One region of the Paenibacillus sp. Soil724D2 genome, then DNA from elsewhere that is predicted to be linked to it. Evidence: a T-box and tRNA genes for the amino acid it is inferred to sense, from the RefSeq annotation. Region 1 holds a T-box; the other holds one or more tRNA genes.
What was found. A T-box is a leader RNA that pairs with one kind of tRNA and senses whether it is charged. The one in region 1 lies ahead of leuS (leucine--tRNA ligase), so its partner is inferred to be a tRNA-Leu.
Positions count from the first base shown of each region.

Region 2: it has a tRNA-Leu gene. The T-box ahead of leuS (leucine--tRNA ligase) is inferred to sense a tRNA for this amino acid. The anticodon was not compared.

Region 1 covers NZ_LMRY01000001.1:613,917-623,956, forward strand. The annotation lists gene ASG85_RS02875 (DNA internalization-related competence protein ComEC/Rec2) at 1-807, opposite strand, end outside; gene ASG85_RS02880 (deoxycytidylate deaminase) at 1,373-1,885, opposite strand; gene ASG85_RS36760 (helix-hairpin-helix domain-containing protein) at 1,993-2,616, opposite strand; gene comER (late competence protein ComER) at 2,873-3,691, shown strand; gene leuS (leucine--tRNA ligase) at 3,728-6,196, opposite strand; T-box leader at 6,284-6,630, opposite strand; gene ASG85_RS02900 (class I SAM-dependent DNA methyltransferase) at 6,698-7,456, opposite strand; gene ASG85_RS02905 (S1 RNA-binding domain-containing protein) at 7,458-8,351, opposite strand; gene rsfS (ribosome silencing factor) at 8,348-8,695, opposite strand; gene yqeK (bis(5'-nucleosyl)-tetraphosphatase (symmetrical) YqeK) at 8,714-9,280, opposite strand; gene ASG85_RS02920 (nicotinate-nucleotide adenylyltransferase) at 9,270-9,857, opposite strand; gene yhbY (ribosome assembly RNA-binding protein YhbY) at 9,869-10,040, opposite strand, start outside.
Region 2 covers NZ_LMRY01000003.1:94,715-104,754, reverse strand. The annotation lists gene ASG85_RS05440 (SprT family protein) at 53-526, shown strand; tRNA gene ASG85_RS05435 (tRNA-Asn) at 546-621, shown strand; tRNA gene ASG85_RS05430 (tRNA-Ser) at 629-717, shown strand; gene ASG85_RS05425 (methyl-accepting chemotaxis protein) at 872-2,614, shown strand; gene corA (magnesium/cobalt transporter CorA) at 2,670-3,599, opposite strand; tRNA gene ASG85_RS05415 (tRNA-Glu) at 3,750-3,821, shown strand; tRNA gene ASG85_RS05410 (tRNA-Leu) at 3,840-3,921, shown strand; gene ASG85_RS05405 (APC family permease) at 4,562-6,388, shown strand; gene ASG85_RS39810 (potassium-transporting ATPase subunit F) at 7,707-7,784, shown strand; gene kdpA (potassium-transporting ATPase subunit KdpA) at 7,832-9,502, shown strand; gene kdpB (potassium-transporting ATPase subunit KdpB) at 9,534-10,040, shown strand, end outside.

The sequences.
Region 1 (10,040 bases):
AATATGCGTCAATCCCAGCTCCGAAAATTGCTGGAAGCGCTCGGGATCGAGATCGTCCGTCTGACCGATCAGCATGCTCTTCATGAACCCCGCCTGCGGCGCGGGGAAGATAAGGTCCATTCGCCTGCTGAGGGCGCCGCGCAGCTCATCGTTCCAGCGCAGCAGCTGGACGACGCTTAAGCGCGCAGCCGCAGGCTCGACCTGCGCCTGATCCACCCCTTTGGCGGAGAGCAGCCAATGGGTGTGGTGAAGGCGCAGGTATCGGCGGTAGTCGAAGCCGCCGAAGTTGCGGGCCGGGGACGGGCTGCGCAGCGTCCCGTGCAGCGTCAAGGCGTCGCCTCGGCGCCAGCCCGACGCCACCGCCTGCTGCTCCTGCTGGAGCAGGCGCAGCGAGACCTGCACGCTTTCCCCGCCGAGCGGGAAAGCTTCCGCACTTGGGAAGCGGATTGACTCCGCTTCCATCGTGAAGCTGGCCCTGTCGCCGTCAACGGTGACAGGGCTGGAGAATCGGCCGAGCAGCGTGACCTCGCTGCCGTCCAGGTTCTGCTGCTGCGCTAGCGGCAGCAGCGCAGAGACGTTGCGCTGGTCGGTCCACTGGAAGTAGCCATAGGCTACTCCGACCAGCAGCAAGGCGCACAGCGGCTGTCTGCCAGGCAGCCGCAGCGCATAGATGACGATAAGCGCGGCTAACAGCAGCGCGCTCGTCATCAAAGATAACCACCGCAGCTCGGTATAGAGTGCGAGCGCGTAACCAGTTATCCACAGACAACAGCCTATAACAACTGGTCGTTTCATTAGCATTTGCATATGTATTCGCTCCCCCTCCTCTTGAATGTTATAAAATCGAATTGCAATCATTTACATGAGTTACGAAAATAGACGAAGCGATCTATACATTGAAAACTCATCATTCATCATTCATCTTTCATGTTTCTTCTTTCTTCTTTCTTCTTTCTTCTTTCTTCTTTCATCTGTCATCTTTCGCCTTCTTCCTTTATCTGGATCTTCAACATTCGCCTTCATCATTTATCTCATCATCCATCTTCGTCATTGGATTTTTTACAATGCTTTCTCTCTCAGACCTCGAAAAACAGCTTCTATTGGACCAATTCCAATAGAAGTCTCTTAAAAAGACAATTTTCAAGGAAAACATTAATTCCATTGGATTTTCTCCAACAGAAGTACGATAACCCCAGTCAGAATATCGATTACACTGTATTTACTCCAATGAAATTGTAGATTCCACGCCATTACCGCACCTTTGATATCCATACTTTTCCCCATCTAAAAAACAAACAAAAAACCTCTCCCCAGATCAGCCCCATAGGCTGCGTCTAGAAAAAGGTTCTTCCTCTCGCTTCAGTAAACATATTTAATTCACGACATCAGATACAGTACCAGGTGGAGGTTCATATCCTTCCATTCTACGGAAAACGATGCCTCTGTTCTCCATCAAATGGCTTACTTTCTCATGATCCTTTGGGTACCCGCGATGGAAAACGATCTCCATCACACCGCTGTTGGCCAGCATATTCGCACACGTCCAGCAAGGCTGATCTGTCACATAGACAGTCGATCCTTCGCGATCTTCCCGATCCGTGAACAGCAACAGATTTTGCTCAGCATGAATCGTACGAATACATCGCTGTTTACGAATAACTTCTTCCGTATCGTCCACAACTTTCAGCTCAATTTCTTCTACAAGCATGCAGCCTGCTTCTGTACAATCTGGAACACCCATCGGAGCGCCATTGTAAGCAGTTCCAAGCAGCTTCTTACCCTGCACCAACACTGCCCCCACATGCCGACGGTTACATCTTGATCTCGTTGAGGCCATGTAAGCAATATCGAGGAAATAAGTATCCCAATCTTTACGGTTGCTCATAACGGATTGCAATTCCTCCTTCCGAAGATCCTTGTATGTTCTTGGATCCCTTTTTTCATTTCTAGTATTCTCTCATATTTCCATGCAAAATAAAAGAAAGGTAAGGATTATGATGCAGTTACATAAAGAAATGCCTTCAACTTCTCCAGCATTTTCTCCCCGATGCCCTTCACCTCCATCAGCTCTTCAATCTGGCTAAATCGTCCCTTTTTCAACCGATAGTCCAGTATGGCCTTTGCTTTGCTCTCTCCAATACCCGGTAATTCAACTAATTGCTTGAGCGTAGCTGTGTTTAGATCCAATTGATCGGTAGACCTTGCTGATGGCAAGCTAGCTTCTGGTTTTTCATTAGATACAACAGTAGGCGTAGGTATTGCTGTAAGTGCAGGTATTGTCGTATTTGGTTCAGTGTCACTCGTTGTTTTCGATTCTGTGTCTCTCGTTTCCTTCGGTTTTGTATCTTTCGTTCCCTTCGATTCTGTATCTACTTTTGCTTTCGGTTCTGTGCCTATGTTTGATTTCAAATCTGTTTTTCTTACAACCTCCGCTTCAGCTACCGGCTCATCTCCAGTATGAGAAATCATAGCCTGCATCTGAGAGTTCAAAGGCATAAAATCTGTTTGTATCATAGATCTGCCTCCACGAATGAATGGCCAAACGACAAAAGCAAATAAACAGATCGCTGCCATCATGAGCAGCATCCTTCCTCTTTTGGAACCAAAAAAATCCACGAATTCCCTCCTAAGAGTTTTGCTTTAGCAAAACTGGCATCGTAAGCATAACCTTTAAAGTTTTGCTTTAGCAAAACTAACTTCGTAAGCATAATCATTAGAATTTTGCTTTAGCAAACTTGCAACTTAAGTCTTTCCAAACATAATTGCTGACATATGAACATATACATGAAAAAGCATCTGAATGGCATTTATAACTGACCCCGTTCAATAAACTATGAAAGAAAGTGACTGATTTTTCGGGAGGGATTACTGGATGAAAGCAGGATTCATCGGTACTGGGAGTATGGGAAGTATTCTGATTGAAGCGTTCATTCATTCTGGAGCTTTCAATCCGGAGCAAATTATTGCGGGAAATCGAACAATTCATAAAGTTGAGCTTCTAGCGGAGACATATCCTGGACTTCATGTTGCCGGGTCGAATAGAGAAGTCGTACTGGGGAGCGATCTCATCTTTCTATGTGTGAAGCCGTCTGAATTTAAGAAGGTTATTGATGAAATCAAAGAGGACGTGCTTCCCTCTCAACTCATCGTATCTATTACAAGCCCTGTCCTGCTCAAACATTTGGAAGGTCTTCTGCCGGCGAAAATCAGTAAAATTATCCCGAGTATAACGAACTACGTGCTAAGCGGTGCTACACTATGTATTCATGGGAATCGAATGCAGCCTGAGGACAAAGAATGGCTAGAGAACCTATTTGCGCATATTTCCTCACCTATTCGTGTATCCGAAAATTATACGCGGATCTCTTCTGACATATCCAGCTGCGGTCCCGCTTTTTTAGCCAAATTCCTGCAATCTTTTATTGATGCAGCCGTTGAGGCAACTGGCATTTCTATTGAGGAAGCTACCTTACTTGCCAGTGAAATGACGCTAGGCACTGGAAAGCTGCTTACAACCGGAGGATTCAACCCTGCTACCCTACAAAAACGCGTATCTGTTCCCGGCGGAATTACAGCGGAAGGATTACGTATTTTGGACGATGAGCTTGCGGGGATATTCTCACGAGTCATTAGTGCTACACATGCCAAATATGAAGAAGACATTGAGAAGGCTGAGCTGCTGTTTACTTAGAAGCAGTAGCCTTCCCAAATTGCCAACTTTGTATTGTTATCCTACGACAATATTTACTAATTTGCCTTTTACAACAATCAATTTGCGAACGGCCTTTCCGGCGGTCGCTTCTTTGACTTTATCGAGGTCAAATGCGATTTTCTCCATCGCTGCTTCATCTGTATCCTTGGAAATCAGAACACGATCAACAATTTTACCATTGACCTGTACAACAATCTCAATTTCATTGTCGACTGTCCACGCTTCATCATAGGTTGGCCACGGCTGATACGTAATTGATTCTGTGCCGCCGAGCTTCTCCCAAAGTTCTTCGGCCAAATGCGGCGCAATTGGAGATAACATCTGAACGAAATTTTTCATCGCTTCAAGCGGTAAACGCTCTGTTTTATAGGCTTCGTTAACGAAAATCATCATTTGACTGATCGCTGTATTAAACCTAAGGGCTTCGAAATCCTCGGTTATTTTTTTGATCGTCCGGTGCCAAGTACGTTTGAATGAATCACTGCATAATGTTTCGTCGGCGCTGATTTTAGCATTTATCTGACCATTCTCGTCAACAAACAGTCTCCACACACGATTCAAGTAACGATAGATGCCATCCACGCCTGTTGTATTCCATGGTTTTGTAGCTTCAAGTGGTCCCATAAACATTTCGTAAATACGCAGTGTGTCGGCCCCTTGATCGCTGACGATATCATCCGGATTTACAACGTTACCGCGAGACTTACTCATTTTCTCCATGTTCTCACCAAGAATCATCCCTTGGTTTACAAGCTTATGGAAAGGCTCCTTGGTATGAACAAAACCAAGATCATAAAGCACCTTATGCCAGAAACGCGCATACAGCAAGTGGAGAACAGCATGTTCCGCTCCGCCGATGTAAAGATCTACAGGCAGCCATTGCTGCTGAAGCTCATGCGAACAAAACTCTTTATCATTACGCGGATCGATAAAACGTAAGTAGTACCAGCAGCTGCCGGCCCATTGCGGCATGGTATTCGTTTCACGGCGAGCTTTCATGCCGGTTTCCGGATCAATTGTGTTTACCCATTCGGATACGTTCGCAAGCGGTGATTCTCCTGTACCTGATGGTTTAATTTCATCGACTTGCGGAAGTAAGAGTGGCAGTTGATCCACGGGAACAGGCTTCATTGTGCCATCTTCAAGATGAAGAATTGGAATCGGCTCTCCCCAATATCTTTGACGGCTGAAGAGCCAATCTCTCAAACGGTAGGTTACTTTGCCGCGGCCTTTGCTGTTTTGCTCCAGCCACGCGATCATATGGCTGATCCCTTGTTCGATATTCATGCCATTAATCGGACCGGAATTGACGTGTTCGCCATCCCCTGCGTAAGCTTCCTTCTCAACATCTCCACCTTGCACGACTTCGACAATCGGCAAATCAAATTGTTTTGCAAACTCCCAGTCACGTTGATCGTGTCCTGGAACAGCCATGATTGCTCCAGTACCGTAACCGCCAAGCACGTAGTCAGCAATCCAAATCGGCACTTTCACGTCATTAACCGGATTGACAGCATAGGCCCCTGTGAAAACACCTGTCTTGTCTTTTGCCAGATCCGTACGCTCGAGATCGCTTTTGCGGGAAGCCTTTTCTTGATACTCCTTAATGGCAGCAGCTTGATCTCCCGTAGTAATTTGCGCAACAAGCTCATGCTCAGGTGCCAGAACGCAGTACGTGGCGCCAAACAATGTATCTGGACGTGTAGTGAAAACCGTCAAACTCTTCTCATCGTATCCGTCAATCGCAAATTGGACTTCTGCGCCTGTTGATTTACCAATCCAGTTGCGCTGCATATCTTTAATGCTTTCGGACCAATCCAGCTCCTCAAGATCTTCAAGCAGACGTTCAGCGTACTCGGTAATTTTCAGTATCCATTGACGCATCGGCTTACGAATAACGGGATGGTTACCGCGCTCGCTCAGACCGTCAATTACTTCTTCATTAGCAAGAACAGTTCCCAGCGCTGGACACCAATTTACAGGCACTTCATCCACATAAGCGAGTCCTTTATTGTACAACTGGATGAAGATCCATTGTGTCCATTTGTAATACTCAGGATCTGTCGTACTGATTTCACGATCCCAATCGTACGAGAAGCCTAGTGATTTAATTTGACGACGGAATGTATCAATGTTCTTCTTGGTGAATTCTCGCGGATCATTTCCCGTATCCAGTGCGTACTGTTCAGCAGGAAGTCCGAAAGCGTCCCATCCCATTGGATGAAGTACGTTAAAGCCTCTCATCCGTTTGAACCGTGAAACGATATCAGTTGCTGTGTAGCCTTCCGGATGTCCTACATGCAGACCAGCTCCAGATGGGTAAGGGAACATATCCAGCGCATAAAACTTCGGCTTATCCGAATTCTCAAGCACCTTAAACGTTTTCTTCGCATCCCAGTAAGCTTGCCATTTCGGCTCAATTGCTTGTGGATTATAACCTTGCTGCTCTTTTGTTTCTTTGGTTTCTTTCGTTTCCTGTGTCATGTGTAAAATCCTCCCTGTGTACAGCCATCTTCTTCATGATTCAAAGCGCTGCAAGCGCCAAAAAACCCCTCATCGCTAGCGGATATCGCTAGGGACGAGAGGTTAGATTCCCGTGGTACCACCCTAGTTAACACAGACATTCTTTGCCAGTGTTCACTCTGCCCCTTAACGCGGGTGAGACGATCCGGCTAGCACCATATATAGGGACCTTTGAGTGTAGCTCAAAGTCTCTCCGCTTTGGGATCTTTGAACGTAGTTCAAAGTCTCTCCGCTGTAGGGATCTTTGAGCATACTCAAAGTCTCTCCGCTTTAAATGGTGATTCACCTTCTAGCTCCAAGGCGAGTTCACAAGACTGACATCTACCGGCTTCCACCCTACATCCGGCTCTCTGAAAGATGCTGTACAAGTTACTAATCCTCTTCTAAGCTCTAATCATCTAATTAGCTTTGATTATATGTAAAATAATGCCGCACTGTCAAGCCGCAATGAACCTCATTGTGTTATTTCTTAGCAATAAAGAAAGCTCTCTCTGTCATAGAGGTAGGCTGCTCCCAAGTGAAGTCAGCAGCCATATGCACCTCAGTGAAACCGACTGCAAGCAGCATTTCCTTAAGCCATTGTAAAGAATAAGCCCTTTGTAGATGAGTTTCATCGATGCGTCGGAAAGTATCCTTTCCGCTATCTTTGACAAATATGGTCAACTCGTGCTCAATTTGTACTCTTTCATCATCTAACTCGCTTGTCCAAATGTAGGCAACATCGTCTTCATTCAGGAAAAAGGGCTGAGAATCTGCATAAGCGAATAACTGCTCAGGAGTATGTACATCGAAAAGGAAAAGCCCCCCAGGCTTGAGCCCCTTAAAGGTTTGACGGAAAGCATCAATGATATCTTCTTCCTCTAACAAATAGTTGAGACTATCACAGATGGAAAGCGCAACATCCACTTGTTCACCGAGGTCCCATTCACGCAGATCCTGTTGTACCCAATGAATGGTGCCGCCGCGCAATTGACTTTTGTGCTCTCCCGTTTTTTGCTCAGCGACTGCCAGCATGTCTTCTGATAAATCAATACCCGTCAGCTGGTACCCCTCCAAGGCAAGAGGAATCGTCAAATTCCCAGTACCACAGCCCAGATCAACAATCGTAGATGGTTTCATACCAAATCGTTCGAAGCTTTCTTTCACGAAACGAAGCCAATCTTCATATGGCATGCTATTCATCAAGCGATCATAGGTGTACGCGAATTTTTCGTAACTCATGTTAACCTTGCGTCTCCTCTTGCTTCAGATAGGTCCAATCATCTTCCTGATAAATGAGCCCGTCCTTCATTAGCTTGCCTAATGCGCGTTTGAAAGCTGCTTTACTTAGGCCAAACCGATCCTTGATGACATCTGCCGGCGTTTTATCCGAAAATGGCATCGCATTCCCTGGTCGTTCTTGGAGGACACTCAAAATGGTCTCTGCATCTTCATCGCGCCCTTTTTCCTTCGGAAGCCGCATCGACAGATTGACCCGACCATCCTCTTCACGTACGAATGCGACACGCACTTCAACCATCTCACCTACACGAAGCAAGCGTGTCCGTTCCGGAGCAGCTATAAGTCCAATAACACCATAACCAAGGACTCCGGCTTCGCAAATGACGAAGGTGCCAATTTGCAAAGGTCTGTACACACGTGCTTTGACCCACTGATTACTCCAACTCGAGGGTGCACGAACGCAAAGAGGAGCCAGGTCCTCTTCCAGAGCCAGCTTAGCGATCAAACGTCCTTGCCGATCGTGAGCTAATGTGGCAAATACCTTATCTCCTACTTGTGGACGCAGCTCCTCAAGCTCTGGCACATGTCTGTAGGGAAGCAACAGGTTGCGGCCCAGTCCCATTTCCAGAAAATATCCAAATCTAGGATGAATATCTACAACTTCCAGAAGTCCTACTTCGCCCATGAGAAGAAGAGGACGCTTCATCGTAGCCATCAATCGATCCTGTGTATCGTGGAACATGAAGGCTTCAACATGCTCTCCGGGTTGTATCTTACCTACGATTTCTGCATAAGGCAGAAGAACATCCTGCTGGCCGTCAGTAAGGAAATAACCGTTAGGAGGAACCTCCCTCGCTACCTCTAGGGTAACAAGGGATCCTGCTTCCATTCTCATACGCGCTCCACAACTTTGGCGTCGGACCAAAGTCTTTCGATATTATAATATTCACGATCATCGCGGTGGAAGACATGAAGAACAACATCCCCTAGATCAAGCAAAACCCATCTTGCTGTATCAATACCCTCGTAGCCTCTGATATTAACGCCGTGCTCATGCGCTTTCTTTCTAGCTTCTCCGGCAATTGCTTGCACTTGTGTTTCTGAATTTCCGTGACAAATAACGAAATAGTCGGCGATTAGGGATACGCCTTTCAAGTTCAGGGTTACAACATCTGCCGCTTTTTTATCTTCAGCAGCCTCAACGACAAAAGCCAAAACTTCTTCTGGGTTTTTACTCATTCAATCATCCTCCAAGGTTTATGTGTTTATTTGTGTGATCAAATCGTTCCGAGTCAAAATCGTAAGCGGATAAATCCGTTTGCCTTTGGCAATTAAAAAGCTAATTGTAGAATCAAAACCGGCTACCAGCGCCTTCTCTAGGCTTTGCCCAGCGATATCGCGAATGATATCTACACCTGGAAAATCACGTCCGGGCTCCATATAATCCGCTAAGCATACGATTTTGTCCATTAATGTCATCTGAACACGACCGGAGGTGTGATACCGAATTGCATCTAGTATCTCCTCATCATGGATGTCAAATTGCTCCTTCGCGATATAAGCTCCAGCATGGGAGTGCCAAAGCTCCTTATCATAGTCCAGCAAGTCTTGGGGCAATCCGTTCTCGCGGATAATCTTAGCTTGCTCCTGAACAGGCCAATACTTGCAATAATCGTGTAAAATGGCCGCCAGATCGGCTTTGACCGGGTCTCCACCAAAGCGTTTTGCTAAGATAACGCTAGTTTCCATGACACCGAGTGTATGCAGCCAGCGTCGCTCAGGCATTTGTTCCTTAACCGCCGCTATCAGTTCCTCACGATTCATACAAACGGTTCACCTCCATATAACCATTCACCGCATCTGGGACAAGGTAACGGACTGAACCGTTCCTTTGCCTTTCATTACGAATAGCTGTTGACGAAATTTCAACAAGCGGCATGGGTACAATCGTGACTCGATTACGAATGTTAATAGGCATATGCGATAAGTCAAGTTCATAACCAGGTCTAGCTAATCCAATAAAGCGAATATGCCGCACGATGTCATCAATGCGATGCCACTGCGGCAAATATTGAACCATATCCGCACCTATAATATAAGCAAATTCCGTACCTGGATATTCCTTGCTTAGCAGCTCAATCGTATCGATACTATAAGATACGCCGCCTTTGTTGATTTCGATATCAACTGGACGAAAAAAAGGATTGCCTTCCGCTGCAAGGCAAACCATCTCCCAGCGCTGCTTCGTCGTCGCTTTCGGCGCATTTGGCTTATGCGGCGGCACATTTGCCGGCATCAACCACACCTCGGCGAGATCTGCTTCGACCCTCGCTCTCTCCGCCGCGATCAGATGACCGGTGTGGATAGGATCGAAGGTGCCACCCATTATTCCGACAAGCATACTTCACCTCTTTAGCGCGGCAGTTCAATCTTCTTCTTGTCACGCGATTCTTTGTAAAGCACGACGATTTTACCGATAACCTGAACGAGCTCTGCGCCAGATTTTTCGGATAATTCAGTGCCGACCTCGTCGCGGTCTTCTCCACTGTTGTTGAGTACAGTAATTTTAATCAATTCACGAACT
Region 2 (10,040 bases), on a different contig from region 1:
CCGTACATACGGTACAAATTCAAGTGAGAACTTGTCAAAGGAGCGAATGGGGATGGAGGATCGGGAGCTGCAGCAATGGATCGAGCAGATCTCTATGGCATCGTTTGGGAGGCCTTTTGTACATCAGGCGCGATTTAACCGGAGGTTAAGGTCGACGGGCGGGCGTTATTTTACCAAATCCCATGATATCGAAATCAGTTGGATGCAGTGGGAGACGTTTGGACGAGATGAGATTGAGAAGATCATTAAGCACGAACTTTGTCATTATCATTTGCATATATTAAAGCGTGGCTACCAGCATCGCGACAATGATTTCAAAACCTTGCTGGCGCAAGTCGGAGGTACCCGGTTCTGTCGTTCGCTGCCGCGGGCTCCCCAGAAACAGTCCTATAAATATAGGCTGGAATGCGTCAATTGCAAAACCGAATACTTCCGCAAACGCAAAATGGATGTACGGAAATATGCATGTGGAAAATGTAAGGGAAAATTGAAATCGTATACACTTGACTTAGGGACGCCTTCATAATAAAATAAAACTTGTTCATTCCCTGATAGCTCAGTTGGTAGAGCACTCGACTGTTAATCGAGTTGTCACAGGTTCGAGTCCTGTTCGGGGAGCCATATCTTTGGAGAGATACCCAAGTGGCTATAAGGGGACCCTCTGCTAAGGGGTTAGACTGCGTAAGCGGTGCGAGGGTTCGAATCCCTCTCTCTCCGTATCCGAATTAGCTGGAAATAAGCTCAATGGCATTCATGCCGTTGAGCTTATTTTTGTTAGGTAATCACATTCATTTTTAACAGTTTTCTAACATCTATCAAATGATTTTCCGTTATAGTAATCAAAAATAGATGAATGATGGGGGCAAATTTTGTGGCAAAATTGTTATCTATACGTGTACGACTCCTTTTATTGCTAATAGTTCCATCCATGCTGTATTTAGGCACAAGTGTGTTTTTGCTGCAGCAAAGTAAGTCCAATACGAAAGTATTGGCTTCATCCCTTTATGAAACCACGAATAAAAGCACTTCGCTTATCTTGAATGCCGATCGTGATATGTATCAGGCATTGACAGCCTACCAGCTGTTGGTTTCGGGAACGTTAACTGCGGAAGAGAAGACGAAGCAGCTTAAAGCTTTAAAAGACAATATCGATCAAACGAATACAAGGGTTGGACAAGCAGCTGATATTATGAATGCTAAACAGTTATTACAAACAGCACATACAGAGACGAAGCTAACCATTGAGCAGAACATAGCTGGCTTTCATACGTCTTTTGACCAATGGGCGAAAGAAGCGAATGCTGTTGTTCAGTCTTCGAGCACAGGAAAAGGGATTATTAATGACGCTAAATTATTAGCAACTTTCGAAAAAGGCCGCGAGGGCATGAATCAAATTGGTGAAATTTTGGATGCCTATGCGAAATCAAGTATTGAAGAGATTGAGAATCAAAATGATAAAATGGCAAAAACGATCTACATATCTATCGCAATTATTATCATTTTGCTCATGACAGCAGGCTGGATGGTTATTAGTCAAATAATGAAAACGGTCAAAAACATCGTGAAAATTACCGGCCAAGTAGCGGCAGGAGATCTTCGTCATGAGCCTCAGGTTAAGTATACCAAGTGCGAACTAGGGAAAATTACAGAATCAGTAGATATTATGGTTTCGAAAATTAAAGGGTTGATCGGTACGATCGCTCACAATACGCAGTTCGTACATGACGCTTCCATCGAGCTCTCAGATAGTTCTAAGGAATCGGCAACGGCCTCTGAGCATGTCGCTACCAGTATTCAAGAAATGACGCAGGACGTCGAGACGCAGGCAAGAAGCAGCGCAGAAACGAGCCGAGCGATTGAGGAAATGGCAATTGGGATTCAAAGGGTGGCTGAAAATTCAGGCGTTATGGCAGAGCACTCCTCCCTAACTTCACGTCATGCCGAACTTGGCAATGACTTGCTTGGGAAGCTGCAGCAGCAGATCGTGAACATGCTGAAATCGGTCGAGCAGCTCTCACAAACGGTACAATCCTTAACACGTAAATCCGATGAGATTGGTCTTATTGCATCGAGCATTACCACGTTTGCGAATCAAACGAATCTGTTGTCACTGAATGCTTCCATCGAGGCAGCTAGAGCGGGTGAGCACGGCAAAGGGTTCAACGTTGTTGCGAATGAGATTCGTAAGCTTGCCTCGCAATCTATCGAGTCAGCAGAGGGAATTAATCAGTTGATTCATGAGACGAGAGTCGAGATCGCCAGTGTTTCTAATTCCATGAATGCAACCAAGCAGGAGGCTAGTGCCGGATCGAGCATGATGCAGGAAGTGAACCAAAGCTTCCATACTATCATGCAATCGGTGACACACATTGTGACCCAAATTCATGAGACTTCGGCGATCACCCAGCAAATGTCGGCAAGCTCCGAGGAGATTTCTGCGACTATGGACCAAGCGGCAGCGAGTTCCACGCATATTTTGAACAAATCCCAAGGGGTTGCTGCTGCAACTGAGGAGCAGTTAGCGATGATGCAGAATATTGCTGCTGCCTCCGAACAGCTCAGGTCTGTAGTAAATACTTTGAATGAATCTGTTGCTTACTTTAAAATGAAATAGCTGCTAAAAAGGCACTCCCTGTGATTGGTGGTTCACGGTGGAGTGCCTTTTTTCGTTAAAACCAATGCTTACGTTTGAAGTAGTACCACATAATACCGCTTAAGATGAGCATTAGAATCCAGACATACAGATACCCATAATCCCAACTCAGCTCGGGAATATATTTGAAATTCATACCGTACAGTCCGACGATAAAAGTCAGAGGAAGAAAGATCGTACTAAAGATCGTCAAAGTCTTCATAATTTCATTCATCCGGTCGGACTTCATACTCATTTGGAGCTCGAGAAGACCAGTTAGCGATTCCCGGAAAATGTCCAAAGAATCCACGACTCGTGAGATGTGATCCATAATATCCAGGAAATAGACATCATCTTCTTCACGTGTGTAGGGGAAGGAGTGGTGCGCGATAGCGGAAAGGGTAATTCGTTCCTCCACAATGACGCGGCGCAGCTGATGCATAGTTCGTTTGAGTTGGAAAATATCCTGTGCTATGCGAATCCTAGGGTTGCTATACACGGCCTGTTCCATGCTATTCAGGCGATCATCAAAATGATCCGCAACGATGGAATAATCATCGACACAACGATCGAGAATCGCATGAAGAATGGCTCCTGGATGACGTAATCGATCTTCGACTTCTTGGCAGGTATGGTATAGCTGATCTATGAAGGGGAGGTTGTCCTTGTATACGGTTATCACAAAATTTGATCCGATCACGATCCCTATTTCCTGTGGCTCAAGCTGCTTGGATACCGCGAAAAAGGTTAAGAAAACGTGATTCTTATATGTATCCATCTTCGGTCGTTGGTTCAGCTTAATCGCATCCTCAACGAGTAGAGGGTGGCACTTGTATAAGTCGCCTAAGACATGTTTAACCTCGTCAGGAGAGGGGTTCTCCATTCGCACCCAAGCTACTTCGTTCGGACCGGGAACGCGTACCGTTTCCTCATGGACCGTTCCATGGGTAGATTCATAAATTAGCATGAATGACAAGCACCTCGAGTATTTTGAATTGGACTCAGCATACCATATTTGCCCATAAGCATTCCAGATTTTGTACTTGTCAACTGCGACAGAATCTATTATAATTACAATTGTCGTCAAAATGGGCTGCAAAGGCTTACTGACATTCGTGGCCCGTTGGTCAAGTGGTTAAGACACCTCCCTTTCACGGAGGTAACAGGGGTTCGAGTCCCCTACGGGTCATTTTTACTTTACTACCTCGCGGTCGTGGTGGAACGGCAGACACACCATCTTGAGGGGGTGGCGCTCACAAGGCGTGAGGGTTCAAATCCCTCCGACCGCATCCCAGCTTTAAAATCTTAGTTCAATACTCTCACTTGTATTCAAAAGACGATCCAACGCCTTTAATGGCGCTGGGTCGTTTTTTTGTTTTTAACCGCGAATTAAAAAAAGCCCCGAAGGGCTTTACAGTAATAGTTGCAGTCCATATTCATGCTGCTATGTATTCTACTCATGTATCACATACCAAGTTCCGTGAAGCCGAATGTACCCCATTACATTCACTGACTTCGGTTTGAGCCACCAGAAAATCCGTTTCAAGGCTGCACAACCTTTCGTGTGGAGTGTAAGGCTCTTATGTTTAACAATTTAACTAATCAAATAAAGTGATGCGACGCCCAGTATTGGAACCACAATGAGCATGATCCCTAGTCGAACTGAAATTAAATCTTCGTGTGAGTACACGGAAGCCACAACCTTTCTATGTGTAGTACGATATTTATTCAATTTGAGTCTTGTCGAATCCTTTGATGAAAAAACACTACTTTTGTCAGCTCGCTCGATCGTTCAAAATATCCTTTGTCTGCTGCTGCATCCGAGTTTGATTATTTTAAGTTGAAGATCTGTTCCCAAAATTTATGATTCTTTTGTCACACAATTGGGTAAAATGAAATGAACTTAAAAAAACATGGCAGGTGTAAATCATGTTATCTGTAATTAAACGATTTTTAATCGGTCAGCCATTAAAGTCAAACGAACTAGGGGAACAGAAGCTTAATAAAAAGAAAGCTTTAGCTATCCTCTCTTCCGACGCTTTATCATCCGTTGCTTATGGGCCTGAGCAGATTCTACTCGTTTTGATTACTGTAAGTACTGCAGCTTATTGGTACACAATTCCTATCGCAATAGGCGTTCTGTTTCTTTTATTAGCACTTATTTTGTCATATCAACAAATCATATATGCCTATCCGCACGGAGGCGGGGCCTATGTCGTATCGAAAGAAAATCTCGGGATGAACGCGGGTTTATTTGCAGGAGGATCTCTTTTAGTTGATTACATACTAACGGTGGCGGTCAGTATCTCGGCTGGTACGGATGCCATTACTTCTGCCTTTCCGCACTTACACCCTTATAATGTAGTTATTGCCATTGCTTTGGTTATATTCATTACGATCTTAAATCTCAGGGGGATAACGGAGTCGGCTTCTATTTTAGCTTATCCTGTGTATCTATTTGTTCTGGCTTTGTTTATCTTAATTGGTGTCGGATTATATAACATTGTAACTGGGAATGTCTCAGCTGAACTGCATGCACCAATTGGTACGCCTGTTGCAGGAATCTCCCTGTTTCTATTACTAAGAGCATTCTCATCGGGCAGTTCTGCTTTAACAGGGGTTGAAGCTATCTCTAATGCCATTCCAAACTTTGAAGATTCAGCTCCAAAAAATGCATCCAAAACATTGATGGCTATGGGCTTGTTACTTGCCATTTTATTTGCGGGAGTCGTTTATCTAGCATATTACTATGGGATATCTCCTAAAGAAAAGGAAACGGTTGTCTCACAAATTGCTGCTGCAACGTTCGGCAGAAATTTCATGTATTACATCATCCAAGGTACAACCGCTATGATTCTTGTTCTCGCTGCGAATACGGGGTATTCTGCTTTCCCTTTACTAGCTGTTAATCTGGCTAAGGATAAATTTATAGCAAGGATGTTTACGATTAGAGGAGATCGGCTGGGGTATTCAAACGGGATCATTTTCCTGGCGGTTACATCGATCTTGTTAATCATCCTTTTCAAAGGAAAAACAGAGCATTTAATCCCTCTGTATGCTGTCGGGGTGTTCATTCCATTTACCTTAGCTCAGACGGGCATGCTGATGAAATGGATCCGTGAGAAACCGAAAGGCTGGATGGTTAAATTAACGATTAATTTAGTTGGAGCATTCATGAGCTTTACGGTCATGATGATTTTCTTTATTACCAAGTTTGGGCAGGTATGGTCCGTACTCATTTTCTTGCCCCTTATTGTTTTTATTTTTCATCAAATCAAAAAACACTACGAGGCCGTTGGCGAACAATTACGAATTACAACTTGTGAACCAGCGATTCCTATTGAAGGAAATGTGATGATTGTGCCTGTTGCGGGCATTACGCATGTGGTAGAGAACTCCTTGAATTATGCCAAATCCCTTTCGCCTGATCAGATCATCGCCGTTTATGTGGCTTTCGAACGAGACGCCGAGAAACAATTTGAGGAGAAATGGAATACGTGGCAACCCGATATCAGGCTGGTGACCTTGCATTCCCAATATCGGAGCATTGTTCAACCATTGACGAAATTTATTGATACGGTCGAGCATAAGGCGGCTGAATCCAATTTTCGGGTCACCGTCCTAATCCCGCAGTTTATTCCTAAGAAAAGCTGGCAGAATATTCTCCATAATCAATCCAGCTTACTTATTAGGGCTTTCCTGCTTTACAGAAGGAATCTTATCGTAACGACCGTGCCGTATCATTTGAAAAAATAGTAGGGTGACTTCATAGTAGCTACTCAGAGAAATAAGAGTCTTTGGGAGCTTCTATTTGCGTAGAAAGTGGCTAAAGGAGTGGGGTAAGAGCCTTTAGGGGCTCTTATTTGTCGTTGATAGGGCGGGAATGCTAGCTACTCAGAGAAATAAGAGTCTTTGGGAGCTTCTATTTGCGCAGAAAGTGGCTAAAGGAGCGGGATAAGAGCCTTTAGGGGCTCTTATTTGTCGATGATAGGGTGGGAAAGATAGCTACTCAGAGAAATAAGAGCCTTTGGGAGCTTCCATTTGCGCAGAAAGTGGCTAAAGGAGCGGGATAAGAGCCTTCAGAGGCTCCTATTTGTCGTTGATAGGGTGGGAAAGCTAGCTACTCAGAGAAATAAGAGCCTTTGGGAGCTTCTATTTGCGCAGAAAGTGGCTAAAGGAGCGGGATAAGAGCCTTTAGGGGCTCTTATTTGTCGTTGATAGGGCGGGAAAGCTAGCTACTCAGAGAAATAAGAGCCTTTGGGAGCTTCTATTTGCGCAGAAAGTGGCTAAAGTAGCGGAATAAGAGCCTTTAGGGGCTCTTATTTGTCGTTGATAGGGTGGGAAAGATAGCTACTCAGAGAAATAAGAGCCTTTGGGGGCTTCTATTTGCGCAGAAAGTGGCTAAAGGAGCGGGATAAGAGCCTTTAGGGGCTCTTATTTGTCGATGATAGGGTGGGAAAGCTAGCTACTCAGAGAAATAAGAGTCTTTGGGAGCTTCTATTTGCGCAGAAAGTGGCTAAAGTAGCGGGATAAGAGCCTTTAGGGGCTCTTATTTGTCGATGATAGGGTGGGAAAGCTAGCTACTCAGAGAAATAAGAGCCTTTGGGAGCTTCTATTTGCGAAGAAAGTGACTAAAGGAGCGGGATAAGAGTCTTTAGAGGTTCTGAGCTTATCCTTGGTCGTGGATTAAGGTAAGCCCCAAAATGGAGTTGATTGTATGTAAACAATGGGTTCTGCGAGCAAAAAAGAACTTAGCTTCCTTTCGGATCGCACTTACTTATTTGAGCATTCTGTGGCGTATATCTCTTTCTAATTTCAGCATTTTTATGCTTTTTTTATACGGATGCTATAGATTCTTTACCTCATTTTTATACGGTTCGGCGTTACAATGTTTCAGGGAAGCACTTGGTTCTGTCTGACTTCAAGGAGGTGTGTTATGTACAACGATGTAACGATGGTTTTATTAATGGCATTAACATTTCTAGGATTTTGGGGGTTTTCAAACTATTGTGAAAAAGCGTGAGCTCATGTACTGCAACGAGGTTATTGACCAATCCATTTAGGAGGCAAACATATGATTGTTATCGGACTAATTGCATTTGCCATCATGGTGTATCTCGGTTTTGTTCTAGTGAAACCAGAGAAATTTTGAGCGTAGAATATAAGCTTATATAAGCAAGGAGAGAACCTACTATGGGTATGGGATTGTTACAGGTGGTCATTACACTGGGTATTATCATACTTTTGGTGAAGCCTGTGGGGAGTTATTTGGTTAAAGTGTTTGGAAATGAAAAGAGTCGTCTTGATCGTGTTTTTGGTCCTTTTGAACGTGTATCCTATCGTTTGATGGGGGTTAAAGAAGAGGAAGCAATGGGCTGGAAAAAGTATGTAGGAGCCGTCTTATTACTCAATTTGGTCATGATGCTTTCGATATATGCGGTATTTCGACTTCAAAAATACTTGCCTCTGAATCCAGACAGCATTGGTAATATGCCTCCGGCTTTAGCTTTTAATACAGCTGTTTCTTTTATTACAAATACGAACTGGCAAGCATACAGCGGTGAAAATTCATTGTCCTACTTCTCTCAAATGGTGGGGATTACGTTCCCCATGTTTACATCGGCTGCAACTGGATTTGCAGTGGCGGTTGCATTTATTCGCGGTTTAATTGGCCGTCAAAATAATCTGGGTAACTTCTATGTGGATATAACCAGAGCGATTATAAGGGTGTTTCTACCGCTTAGCTTCATTGTTGCCTTAGTCTTAGTATTTCAAGGTATTCCGCAAACATTGCTGGGAGCCGTACAAGCTACAACAATTGAAGGCGCTCAGCAAACAATTACTCGTGGGTTAGTGGCTTCGCTCGAATCCATTAAGCATATTGGTACGAACGGTGGTGGTTGGTTCGGTACGAACGCTGCGCATCCTTTTGAAAATCCAACCCCTGTGTCTAACTTAATCCATATTATTTGTATGATGCTGCTGCCAACATCTCTGGTGTACGCATTCGGGCTAATGATTAAGAACAAAAAGCAAGGCTGGACGATCTTTGCTGCTATGGGGATCATTTTTATCGTGATGTTATCTACGGTATTCTACGCCGAGTATCGCGGTATAACTGCGGTTGATGCGATGGGTGTACACGGCAACATAGAAGGCAAGGAAGTAAGGTTCGGGTTGTCTGAGACTGCCCTATTTACAGCTGTAACCACGGCTGCAACAACAGGCAGTGTAAACGCGATGCATGAATCGCTCACACCGCTCGGAAGTATCGTTCCTTTTGCAGAAATGATGTTGAACAATGTGTTCGGTGGTAAGGGGGTTGGGTTGTTAAACGGCTTGCTTTACCTCATTTTATCGGTTTTCATTTGTGGACTTATGGTTGGGCGAACGCCAGAGTTTTTAGGTAAAAAGATCGAGGGGAAAGAAGTGAAGTTGGCGGCAATCGCTATTCTGATTCATCCGCTTATCATTTTGGCACCGATAGCGTGGGCGCTTATTCGGCCAGAATCCGTTACTTCGATAGCCAATCAGGGGATGCACGGGTTGTCGGAAGTGCTGTATGCTTTCACGTCAGGTGCTGCCAATAACGGCTCCTCTTTTGGTGGATTAAGCGCCAGTACGAACTTTTACAACTTGGGTATCGGTATGGTCATGCTGTTTGGCCGTTACATTTCAATCATCGTGATGTTGGCCATTGCTGGTTCACTTGCTACTAAGCGTGTAGTTCCTGTTACGACAGGCACATTGCGCACAAATACACCCTTATTTATGGGAATTTTAATCATGATTATTCTAGTTATTGGTGCTCTAACGTTCTTCCCGGCGCTAGCATTGGGGCCGATTGCTGAACACTTGGCTGCGCGTTAAAGGATAAACGAGATAGAGAGGAAGGATTTACATGGCTGTGGAACGTAAAAAAACAATGACAAAAGAAATCATGAATCAAGCTATCGTTGATTCGTTTAAAAAATTAAATCCTTGGGTGATGATCAAAAATCCGGTTATGTTTGTGGTTGAAATCGGTACGGTCATTACGCTTCTGCTTTCACTTGCACCAGATCTGTTTGGTTCCACAGAAGTAGGGCGGGGTTATAATATCGCTGTGTTTTTGATCTTGCTTTTCACCTTGCTTTTCGCTAACTTCGCGGAAGCTTTGGCTGAAGGGCGAGGTAAGGCACAGGCCGATTCATTACGGAAGACGAAATCAGATACGATGGCTCGTTTGGTTCAAAAGGATGGTTCTTATAAGGAAGTGTCTTCGACTTCTCTTCGTAAGGGAGACGTGGTCCGCATTGAAATCGGTGAGATCATCCCATCCGACGGTGAAATCATTGAAGGCTTAGCTTCAATTGATGAGTCAGCGATTACGGGCGAATCCGCTCCTGTTATTAAGGAAGCGGGTGGC